3 regions of the Enterobacter sp. 3U4 genome follow, and region 3 is predicted to be linked to each of the others. Evidence: predicted binding sites of a transcription regulator. Region 3 holds the regulator's gene; each other region holds the start of a gene.
The links. Region 3 encodes CRP, which controls carbon source genes, mostly activating them, when cyclic AMP is high. Its sites were predicted from a motif close to ATGTGANNNNNNTCACAT; they were not measured.

Region 1 (3,281 bases), 1.4 Mb from region 3:
ACTCGGTTACAGGTCGCTAACCTCCATGAACAACATAGATACACTCATCAGCAACAATGCACTATGGTCAAAAATGCTGGTGGAGGAAGACCCCGGATTTTTTGGAAAACTCGCGCAGGCTCAGAACCCTCGCTTTCTCTGGATTGGATGTTCCGACAGCCGCGTACCGGCGGAGCGCCTGACCGGCCTTGAACCCGGCGAACTGTTTGTTCACCGCAATGTCGCCAATCTCGTGATTCACACCGATCTCAACTGTCTTTCTGTTGTTCAGTATGCCGTGGACGTTCTGCAAGTCGAGCACATCATCATTTGCGGCCATTATGGCTGCGGCGGCGTGCAGGCGGCGGTTGAAAACACGGAGCTGGGGCTCATTGATAACTGGCTCCTGCACATCCGCGATATCTGGTTCAAACATAGCTCACTGCTGGGCGAAATGCCGCAGGAGCGTCGCATGGATACCCTGTGTGAACTCAACGTGATGGAGCAGGTATATAACCTGGGCCACTCAACGATCATGCAATCGGCGTGGAAACGCGGGCAGAAGGTCTCTATCCACGGCTGGGCCTACGGTATTCACGATGGCCTGCTGCGCAATCTGGAAGTGACCGCCACCAACCGCGAAACGCTGGAGCAGCGTTACCGTTCGGGAATTGCCAACCTTCAGCTTAAGCATGTGAACCATAAATAAAGCCGGGGATGTTCTCCCTCTCCCTGTGGGAGAGGGCCGGGGTGAGGGCATCAGGCCGCAATTACTCGTCCAGCAATACCACTTTCCCAACATACGGCAGATGACGATAACGCTGCGCGTAGTCAATGCCGTAACCGACTACAAACTCGTCCGGGATAGAGAAACCGACAAACTCTACCGGCACCTGCACTTCACGGCGGTCAGGCTTATCCAGCAGGGTGCAAATCGCCAGCGATTTTGGCTCACGCAGGCTCAGGATCTCGCGAACTTTTGACAGCGTGTTGCCGGAGTCAATAATGTCCTCAACGATCAACACATCTTTACCACGAATATCTTCATCCAGATCTTTCAGGATTTTCACATCACGGGTGGTGGACATGCCGCTGCCGTAGCTGGAAGCGGTCATAAAATCGACCTCATGGGGCACATGCACTTCACGGCACAGGTCTGCCATGAACATGAAAGAGCCGCGCAACAGACCGACCAGCACCATTTCGCTGCCGCTGTCCTTGTAATGTTCGGTGATTTGACGACCCAGTTCGGCGATACGCGCTTTGATCTCGGCTTCCGGGATCATCACTTCAACAGTATGTTTCATATTACTAACCAAATGATTTTAATGAAAATCTCTCAATACGGATGAGTTAATATCCAGCACTGATACGCAAGCCAGCCATTATATCAGCAAATGGATAACCCTGGCGTATGAGTTATAAAAAGCAAATATTGTGATTCCGATCACACTTGTTAATACCTATAATTAGTTGCTAGCAAATTATTAACAAAAACTGACGAGTACACTTTCTATGGCTGAAACAAACTCTAAACAGCCGCGTCTACTGGTGACATTAACAGCAGCGTTCGCAGCCTTCTGCGCGCTGTATCTGTTAATCGGTGGCGTCTGGCTGGTCGCGTTAGGCGGCTCCTGGTACTACCCGATTGCAGGTCTGGTTATGGTTGCCGTAACCGTCCTGCTGTTGCGTAGAAAACAATCTGCACTGTGGCTGTATGCCGCACTCCTTCTTGCCACCATGATCTGGGGCGTCTGGGAAGTCGGCTTTGACTTCTGGGCACTGACGCCGCGCAGCGACATCCTGGTCTTCTTTGGCATCTGGCTGATCCTGCCGTTCGTGTGGCGACGCCTGATTGTGCCTTCCAGCGGTGCGGTGGCGGGCCTGGTTGTTGCCCTGCTGATTACCGGCGGTATTCTGACCTGGGCCGGCTTTAACGACCCGCAGGAGATCAACGGTACGCTGAACGCGGAATCCACGCCTGCTGCGGCTATCTCGCAGGTGGCTGACGGTGACTGGCCTGCATATGGTCGTAACCAGGAAGGTCAACGCTACTCTCCGCTGAAGCAGATCAACTCGGATAACGTTAAGAACCTGAAAGAAGCCTGGGTATTTCGTACCGGCGACCTGAAGATGCCGAACGATCCGGGTGAACTGACCAACGAAGTCACGCCGATTAAAGTCGGCAATATGCTCTACCTGTGTACGGCGCACCAGCGTCTGTTCGCGCTCGACGCGGCCACCGGTAAAGAGAAATGGCACTTCGATCCGCAGCTGAATTCCAACCCGTCCTTCCAGCACGTGACCTGCCGTGGCGTCTCTTACCACGAAGCGCGCGCCGATAATGCGAGCCCGGAAGTGGTTGCCGACTGTCCTCGCCGCATCATGCTGCCGGTCAACGATGGCCGTCTGTTCGCCATAAATGCCGAAACGGGTAAGCTGTGCGAAACCTTTGCCAACAAAGGTATCCTGAACCTGCAGACCAACATGCCGGACACCACGCCGGGTCTGTATGAGCCAACCTCGCCGCCAATCATCACCGATAAAACGATCGTGATTGCCGGTTCGGTAACGGATAACTTCTCCACGCGTGAAACCTCCGGCGTTATCCGCGGTTTCGACGTGAATACCGGTAAGCTGCTGTGGGCCTTCGACCCGGGCGCGAAAGATCCAAACGCGATCCCGTCGGATGAACACACCTTTACCTTTAACTCGCCAAACTCCTGGGCACCAGCCGCGTATGACGCGAAGCTGGACCTGGTCTACCTGCCAATGGGTGTAACCACGCCAGATATCTGGGGCGGTAACCGCACGCCGGAGCAGGAGCGTTATGCGAGTGCTATCGTGGCGCTGAACGCGACCACCGGCAAGCTGGCATGGAGCTACCAGACCGTTCACCACGATCTGTGGGATATGGATATGCCGTCCCAGCCGACGCTGGCGGACATTACCGTTGATGGCAAAACCGTTCCGGTGATTTACGCCCCGGCGAAAACCGGCAACATCTTCGTGCTGGATCGCAGCAACGGCAAGCTGGTTGTACCTGCACCGGAAAAACCGGTTCCGCAGGGCGCGGCGAAAGGCGATTACGTCAGCAAAACCCAGCCGTTCTCTGACCTGAGCTTCCGTCCGAAGAAAGACCTCAGCGGGGCAGACATGTGGGGCGCCACGATGTTTGACCAGCTGGTGTGCCGCGTGATGTTCCACCAGCTGCGCTATGAAGGCATCTTCACGCCGCCGTCTGAGCAGGGCACGCTGGTCTTCCCGGGTAACCTGGGGATGTTCGAGTGGGGCGGGATCTC
Region 2 (3,281 bases), 1.4 Mb from region 3:
CTGCTGACGGGTACGCGTTTCGGCGGTATGGGGCTTGGGTTAATTAGCGGTATTGGCCTTTTTATTTTATGTTTTGTCTTTGGTCTGCAACCGGGTAAGCCGCCGGTAGACGTTATGCTGACCATCCTCGCGGTGATTGGCTGTGCCGCTACGCTGCAAACTGCGGGCGGCCTCAACGTCATGATGCAGTTTGCTGAACGTTTGCTGCGCAAGCACCCGCAGCACATCACCCTGCTCGCCCCTTTCACCACCTGGATGCTGACCTTTCTGTGCGGCACCGGGCATGTGGTCTACACCATGTTCCCCATCATTGCGGATATCGCCCTGAAAAAAGGGATCCGCCCCGAGCGCCCCATGGCCGTGGCATCGGTCGCGTCGCAGATGGCCATTACGGCATCCCCCGTTTCCGTTGCCGTGGTGTCGCTGGTGTCCATCCGGGCGGCACAGCATGGTATCGGTCACGCGTGGGGGATCCTGGAAATTCTCGCCGTGTCGGTTCCCGCTTCGCTTTTTGGCGTGGCCATTGCGGCCCTGTGGAGCTTACGCCGTGGGAAAGATTTGGCTGACGACGTGGAGTTTCAGGAAAAGCTGAAAGACCCTAAGCAGCACGAATTTATCTATGGCGGTACGGAGACGTTAATGAATCAGCGTTTCCCAAAGCAGGCCTACTGGTCCACGTGGATTTTCTTTGCGGGAATTGCCGTGGTCGTTCTGCTGGGCGCCTTCCCTGAACTGCGCCCCGCCTTTGAGCTGAAAGGCAAAATGACGGCGCTGTCGATGAACCTTGTCATTCAGATGATGATGTTAATTGCGGGCGCCGTGATGCTGATGGCCTGTAAGGTCAATGCGTCCGCGATTTCCAACGGCGCGGTGTTCAAAGCCGGTATGGTAGCGATCTTCTCGGTATTTGGCGTGGCGTGGATGAGCGATACCTTTTTCCAGGCACATCTCGACGAGTTAAAGCTGGCGCTGGAAGGCGTTGTGAAAAGCCACCCGTGGACGTATGCCATTGTGCTGTTTCTGGTGTCAAAACTGGTGAACAGCCAGGCGGCGGCGCTGACGGCCGTTGCGCCTATGGGCCTCATGCTAGGCATCGATCCGAAAATGCTGATCGCCTTTTTCCCGGCGTCATACGGCTATTTTGTTCTGCCGACCTACCCCAGCGATTTGGCCTGCATCGGCTTTGACCGTTCAGGCACCACCCGCATCGGCAAATTTATCATCAACCACAGCTTCATTCTGCCAGGGCTGATTGGGGTAAGCTGCGCGTGCGCGGCGAGCTACCTGCTGGTCCAGACGTTCTTCTGATAGCATCAAAGGGCGACTCATGCCGTCGCCCATTTCCCTGCTTCAGTGGGACTCACCCTGCGGCGTGAATCGCAGTTCAATCAGCGCGATGGCTTTCTGGATTGCACGAAGCGTAACCGGGTCAGCGGCAGCGGGGTGGCTGGCGAAATCGATGTTTTTCAGCTGCATAGACATCTTCTCGCGCACTTCAACCGGCGCAATTACGTCAAGAACATCAAGGATTTGTTTGATAACCAGCTGACAGGCAACAACGTCAGAGACCAGTTCCTGATCGGCGCTCAGGTTTTGTGACATGGGGTTTCTCCTTATTTAAAGGCCGCCATAGTAGCAAAACACGCCCCCTGACATCTTCCCTTCATCGCCTGCAGGTACAAAAAAACCCGCCGAAGCAGGTTTCTTTTATCAGAACATGGCGCCCGGCGGCACGTCTTTGAAGGTGCGGCAGTAATTGGCCCACATGCTTTTCAGGATTTTGCGCAGTTTCACGATGATGCTCCATTAACTTGTTATACAACTTTATCGTCAACGTGCTTATAATATGACCACCATCACAAAAATCAATACTTTTGTGACAAACATCACAATTTGCCGCCTGTCGCCTGAAAGCGCTCACCGCGGACCCGTTGCGAAGAGTGAGGGCAGATTGTCCGGCTATTCCAGCCATTGCAGCGGGCATCTGCGGGTACGATAACGTATTTCCATCCACTCAGAGCGAACCATGAAAAGAGTCATTGTAGCCGGCACGCTCCTGCTGCTCGCGGGATGTACTATTAACCGCCAGGCTGAAGTCAGCAGCCTCGACGCGCCGAACGGCATCGTCCGCCTCGACTACGGCCAGGCTGCGCTGCAAAATGCGTATTCCGATGAGTATGTGAATAACGGCACGGCGGCAAAAGCGTGTCAGAGCATGGGGTATGCCACCGCCTCAGCCTATGGTCAGCCCATTAAAACCTGCACCCTGACGAGCGGTTCTTTGTGTCTGAACGAGAGCGTGACAATCCAGTACAAATGTATGGGTTACGCCGTTAACCCTAAGTCAACTAATCCCTGGTATTAATCGAAGCTGCCAGCGTGTGCTGGCAGTTTATTTCATCAAGAACAAAAATAATTCTCATTAATAAATTATAAAAATTGCCAATGCGTTTTATTCCCATTCGTATTTTAAATAAATAAAATAAAAATTTACGTTTTGCATATAATTAAATAACAAATTATAGTGTCGCCCATCGTGAACCAGAAATAATAACCCGGAGCGTCACCATGCTGAAAACTGAAATGACCGACAAGCTCAACGCGCAAATGAACCTCGAGCTTTTTTCATCCCTCCTCTACCAGCAGATGAGCGCCTGGTGCAGCTACCACAGTTTCGAAGGCGCTGCCGCGTTTCTGCGTCGTCACGCTCAGGAAGAGATGACCCACATGCAGCGTCTGTTTGATTATCTGACGGATACGGGCAGCCTGCCGCGCATTGAAACCGTGGCATCACCGTTTGCTGAGTATAATTCTCTCGATGAACTGTTCCGCGCCACTTACGAGCACGAGCAGCTGATCACGCAGAAAATTAACGAACTGGTTCATGCGGCGATGACCAGCCAGGATTATCCAACCTTTAATTTCCTGCAGTGGTACGTCGCTGAACAACACGAAGAAGAGAAGCTGTTTAAATCCGTGCTGGATAAATTATCTCTGGTGGGTAAATCCGGCGAAGGTCTTTACTTTATTGATAAAGAACTCTCCACTCTCGATACGCAGAATTAATTTCAGCGCGGTGCCGGTTTCCGGCACCGCGTTAATTTACATACAGCCCGCACAGCTGGTGCAACGCCAGTCATGGGGATTCACGGCCTGGTAAAAATAGCGGTAGCTGGACGTCTCCAGTGGAATACCCACCTCAAAGAACATATCCGTTAACCAGTCGACATTCTCGATAATCCACTCATCCTCCTGTAAGCCTTGCGCAAAGGTTTCATCTT
Region 3 (3,281 bases):
GAGCATCACGCTAATCCTTGCTGCGTTGCGCAGGGCGGACGATTTAAGAGAAAGATAGCTTTTGAGCGCGGGCAATAACGGCAGCCGTTTTTGCTTATCCGCCATCAGGTCGCGCGGATAAAGCGGACGCTGGGTGCGCAGCACGCGGGCGATGCGGCTGAAGTGCCAGGCGGCAAACTGCCCGACCGGGTTATCCGGGTGCTGACGAGCGATTTTCTCCAGCGCGCCGAGCTGTTTGTCCATGTTAAAGCGCGTGGGGTAGCGGTGATAGAGAATATCATCGGCCAGCACCCGCAGGCGTGCGGAGACGGTCTGCGCGTTCCAGCGGATCACCGCTTCGGCGTGGCTGCGCTCGACCAGCTTTTGCACCTCCTGCGGGTGGTGCAGGCTCACGGAGATATGCTCCTGCAGATCCAGCCCGACCTGAAAGGTGCGCAGCAGCCGCTTGTACTCGTGGTTCTTGTTGGCGGCGAGCATATGCAGCTGCTGATAGCACTGGCTTATCAGATCCACCACCTTCTGCTGGCGCGTCAGCAGGGGCGGTAAGGATTTTTCCGGATCGGTATGCTGGGTCAGCAGGGTGTATTTGGCTTCGCAGTACTCCGCTAGCTGCACATAGAGCAGGCTCAGGGATTCGCGCAGCGGCTGTTCCCGCCACAGCCAGAACCAGAACCAGTTAAACAGCCCGTACCATAATGTCCCCAGGGCGTAGATCAGCAGCGGCTCCCACACCGGCATATTCCCGGCGAGGCTTAGCGTGAAGATGGCCGCAATCAGCGACGCGGGAAGCAGGCGAGCGTGCAGCGAACTTATTTCCGCCGTGACGCCGAGCGTCATTGCCAGCACGGTCAGAATCAGCGGCAGCGGGATATCACGAGCCAGTAAAAGCTGTACGGCGAGGCTACAGCCCGCAAACAGGCAGCCACCGATAATCAGGCGTTTGAAAAAGCGCTTATGCGGCGTGTCCAGACCGGCAATGTTGCAGCAGGCGGGTACGAGGGAAAACAGCAGGCCTTGCTGAAGATGCCCGAGGATCAGGCCTATGGCCACAGGAAGACACAACACCAGCGTTTGTCGCAGTGCGTAGTTAACTTCCGGGTGATAGATCAGCCTGCGCCACATGGGGAATAGAGACAAAAACGGCGTGACACCTTGCGATGGCACGCCGTTTAAGCGGAATTAACGCGTTCCGTAGACCACGATGGTTTTACCGTGGGCGGAGATCAGGTTTTGATCTTCCAGCATTTTCAGGATACGGCCCACAGTCTCACGGGAGCAACCGACGATCTGACCAATTTCCTGACGGGTAATTTTAATTTGCATGCCGTCCGGGTGGGTCATGGCGTCTGGCTGTTTCGCGAGGTTCAGCAGGGTCTGTGCGATACGGCCGGTAACGTCCAGGAAGGCGAGGTTGCCCACTTTCTCTGAGGTGACCTGCAGACGGCGCGCCATCTGGGAAGAAAGACGCATCAGGATGTCAGGGTTAACCTGAATCAGCTGACGGAACTTCTTGTAAGAAATTTCAGCCACTTCACATGCTGTCTTTGCACGAACCCAGGCGCTACGTTCCTGGCCCTCTTCAAACAGGCCCAGTTCACCGATGAAATCGCCCTGGTTCAGATAAGAAAGGATCATCTCTTTCCCTTCTTCATCTTTGATCAGCACTGCCACCGAGCCTTTAACGATGTAATACAACGTTTCCGCTTTTTCACCCTGGTGAATCAGCGTGCTCTTTGATGGGTACTTATGAATGTGGCAATGAGACAAGAACCATTCGAGAGTCGGGTCTGTTTGCGGTTTGCCAAGCACCATGCGCTGTTATCCTCTGTTATAAGCTGTCACCAGAGTCATCAGATGCATCCGGACTCTGGGGTTGCAATCGAATTCTTACCCATACCTGGGAAGTCGGCTACCGTAACGTTTCGCAGCCAGTAAAGTTTGATGTCCTCTGCATACATGTGTAACGTCAATGTATTACTGTAGCATCCAGAGTGTTTTAGCATAGCTTTCGCCGCGTGTCTCCTGGTGTCTCGCTTCAGCATGATGCAGGTCGCCTTCCATTGCGAGAAATGTAACGCACGCGTAATCTGTCACCAAAAATGCAACGTTGGAGTTTAAGAATATGCAAGCGCGCGTGAAATGGGTTGAAGGTTTAACGTTCCTGGGCGAGTCCGCATCCGGACACCAGATTTTGATGGATGGTAACTCCGGCGATAAAGCGCCAAGCCCAATGGAAATGGTGCTGATGGCGGCAGGTGGATGCAGCGCCATTGACGTGGTGTCTATTCTACAAAAAGGGCGTCATGACGTGACGGATTGTGAGGTTAAACTCACTTCAGAACGTCGCGAAGAGGCGCCACGCCTGTTTACCCATATTAACCTGCACTTTGTGGTCACCGGTAAAGAACTGAAAGACGCGGCGGTCTCGCGCGCGGTGGACCTGTCTGCGGAGAAGTACTGCTCTGTGGCGTTAATGCTGGAGAAAGCGGTAAAAATCACGCATTCGTATGAAGTGATCGAGGCTTAAAACAAAGCCCGGTGGCGCTGCGCTTACCGGGCCTACAAAAGCTACAACTGCACGAACGTAGGCCGGATAAGCGAAGCGCCATCCGGCAACAAACGTCACGCAATCTGCTTCCCTTCCATCAGTCGCTCCACCAGCGGCGTCATGATGAGCTCCATCGCCAGCCCCATTTTTCCGCCCGGCACGACTAACGTATTCATGTGCGAAATAAACGAGCCCTGCAGCATCGCCAGTAGCCAGGGGTAATCAATGCCTTCAAGATTGCGGAAATGGATCACCACAAAGCTCTCATCCAGCGACGGGATGCTTTTAGCGGCAAACGGATTTGAGGTGTCCACCGTCGGCACGCGCTGGAAGTTGATATGGGTGCGGGAGAACTGCGGCGTCAGGAAGTTGATGTAATCCTCCATGGAGCGCACCACGGAGTCCATCACCGCCTCTCGCGAATGGCCGCGCTCGCTCATGTCACGCGTCAGCTTCTGGATCCACTCCAGGTTAACGATAGGGACCACGCCGACCAGCAGATCCACGTGGCGCGCCACGTCGTGTTGCGGCGTGACCACGCCACCGTGCAATCCTTCGTAAAACAGGACGTCGGTGGGTTCCGGCAGCGGTTGCCACGGCGTAAAGGTTCCCGGCACCTGATTCCAGGGAACGGCTTCATCATAGGTATGCAGATACTTGCGGGACTGCCCTTTGCCGCTCTGACCGTACTCGATAAAGGTTTGTTCCAGCAGGCCGAAGTCATTGGCCTCCG

Region 1: the regulator CRP is predicted to act here: its motif matches at 1,415-1,432, upstream of hpt (hypoxanthine phosphoribosyltransferase).
Region 2: the regulator CRP is predicted to act here: its motif matches at 1,875-1,892, upstream of azuC (stress response protein AzuC).

What each region holds. Positions count from the first base shown of each region.
Region 1 is NZ_CP136665.1:3,155,418-3,158,698, forward strand. Features, by position in the region: gene can (carbonate dehydratase) at 26-688, shown strand; gene hpt (hypoxanthine phosphoribosyltransferase) at 750-1,286, opposite strand; gene RVY89_RS15185 (glucose/quinate/shikimate family membrane-bound PQQ-dependent dehydrogenase) at 1,495-3,281, shown strand, end outside.
Region 2 is NZ_CP136665.1:1,077,414-1,080,694, reverse strand. Features, by position in the region: gene RVY89_RS05105 (anaerobic C4-dicarboxylate transporter) at 1-1,308, shown strand, start outside; gene RVY89_RS05100 (DUF2766 family protein) at 1,351-1,602, opposite strand; gene azuC (stress response protein AzuC) at 1,711-1,794, opposite strand; gene yecR (YecR family lipoprotein) at 2,027-2,365, shown strand; gene ftnA (non-heme ferritin) at 2,569-3,066, shown strand; gene RVY89_RS05080 (hypothetical protein) at 3,103-3,281, opposite strand, start outside.
Region 3 is NZ_CP136665.1:4,528,727-4,532,007, forward strand. Features, by position in the region: gene RVY89_RS21465 (YccS/YhfK family putative transporter) at 1-1,122, opposite strand, end outside; gene crp (cAMP-activated global transcriptional regulator CRP) at 1,180-1,812, opposite strand; gene RVY89_RS21475 (OsmC family protein) at 2,123-2,527, shown strand; gene RVY89_RS21480 (phosphoribulokinase) at 2,623-3,281, opposite strand, start outside.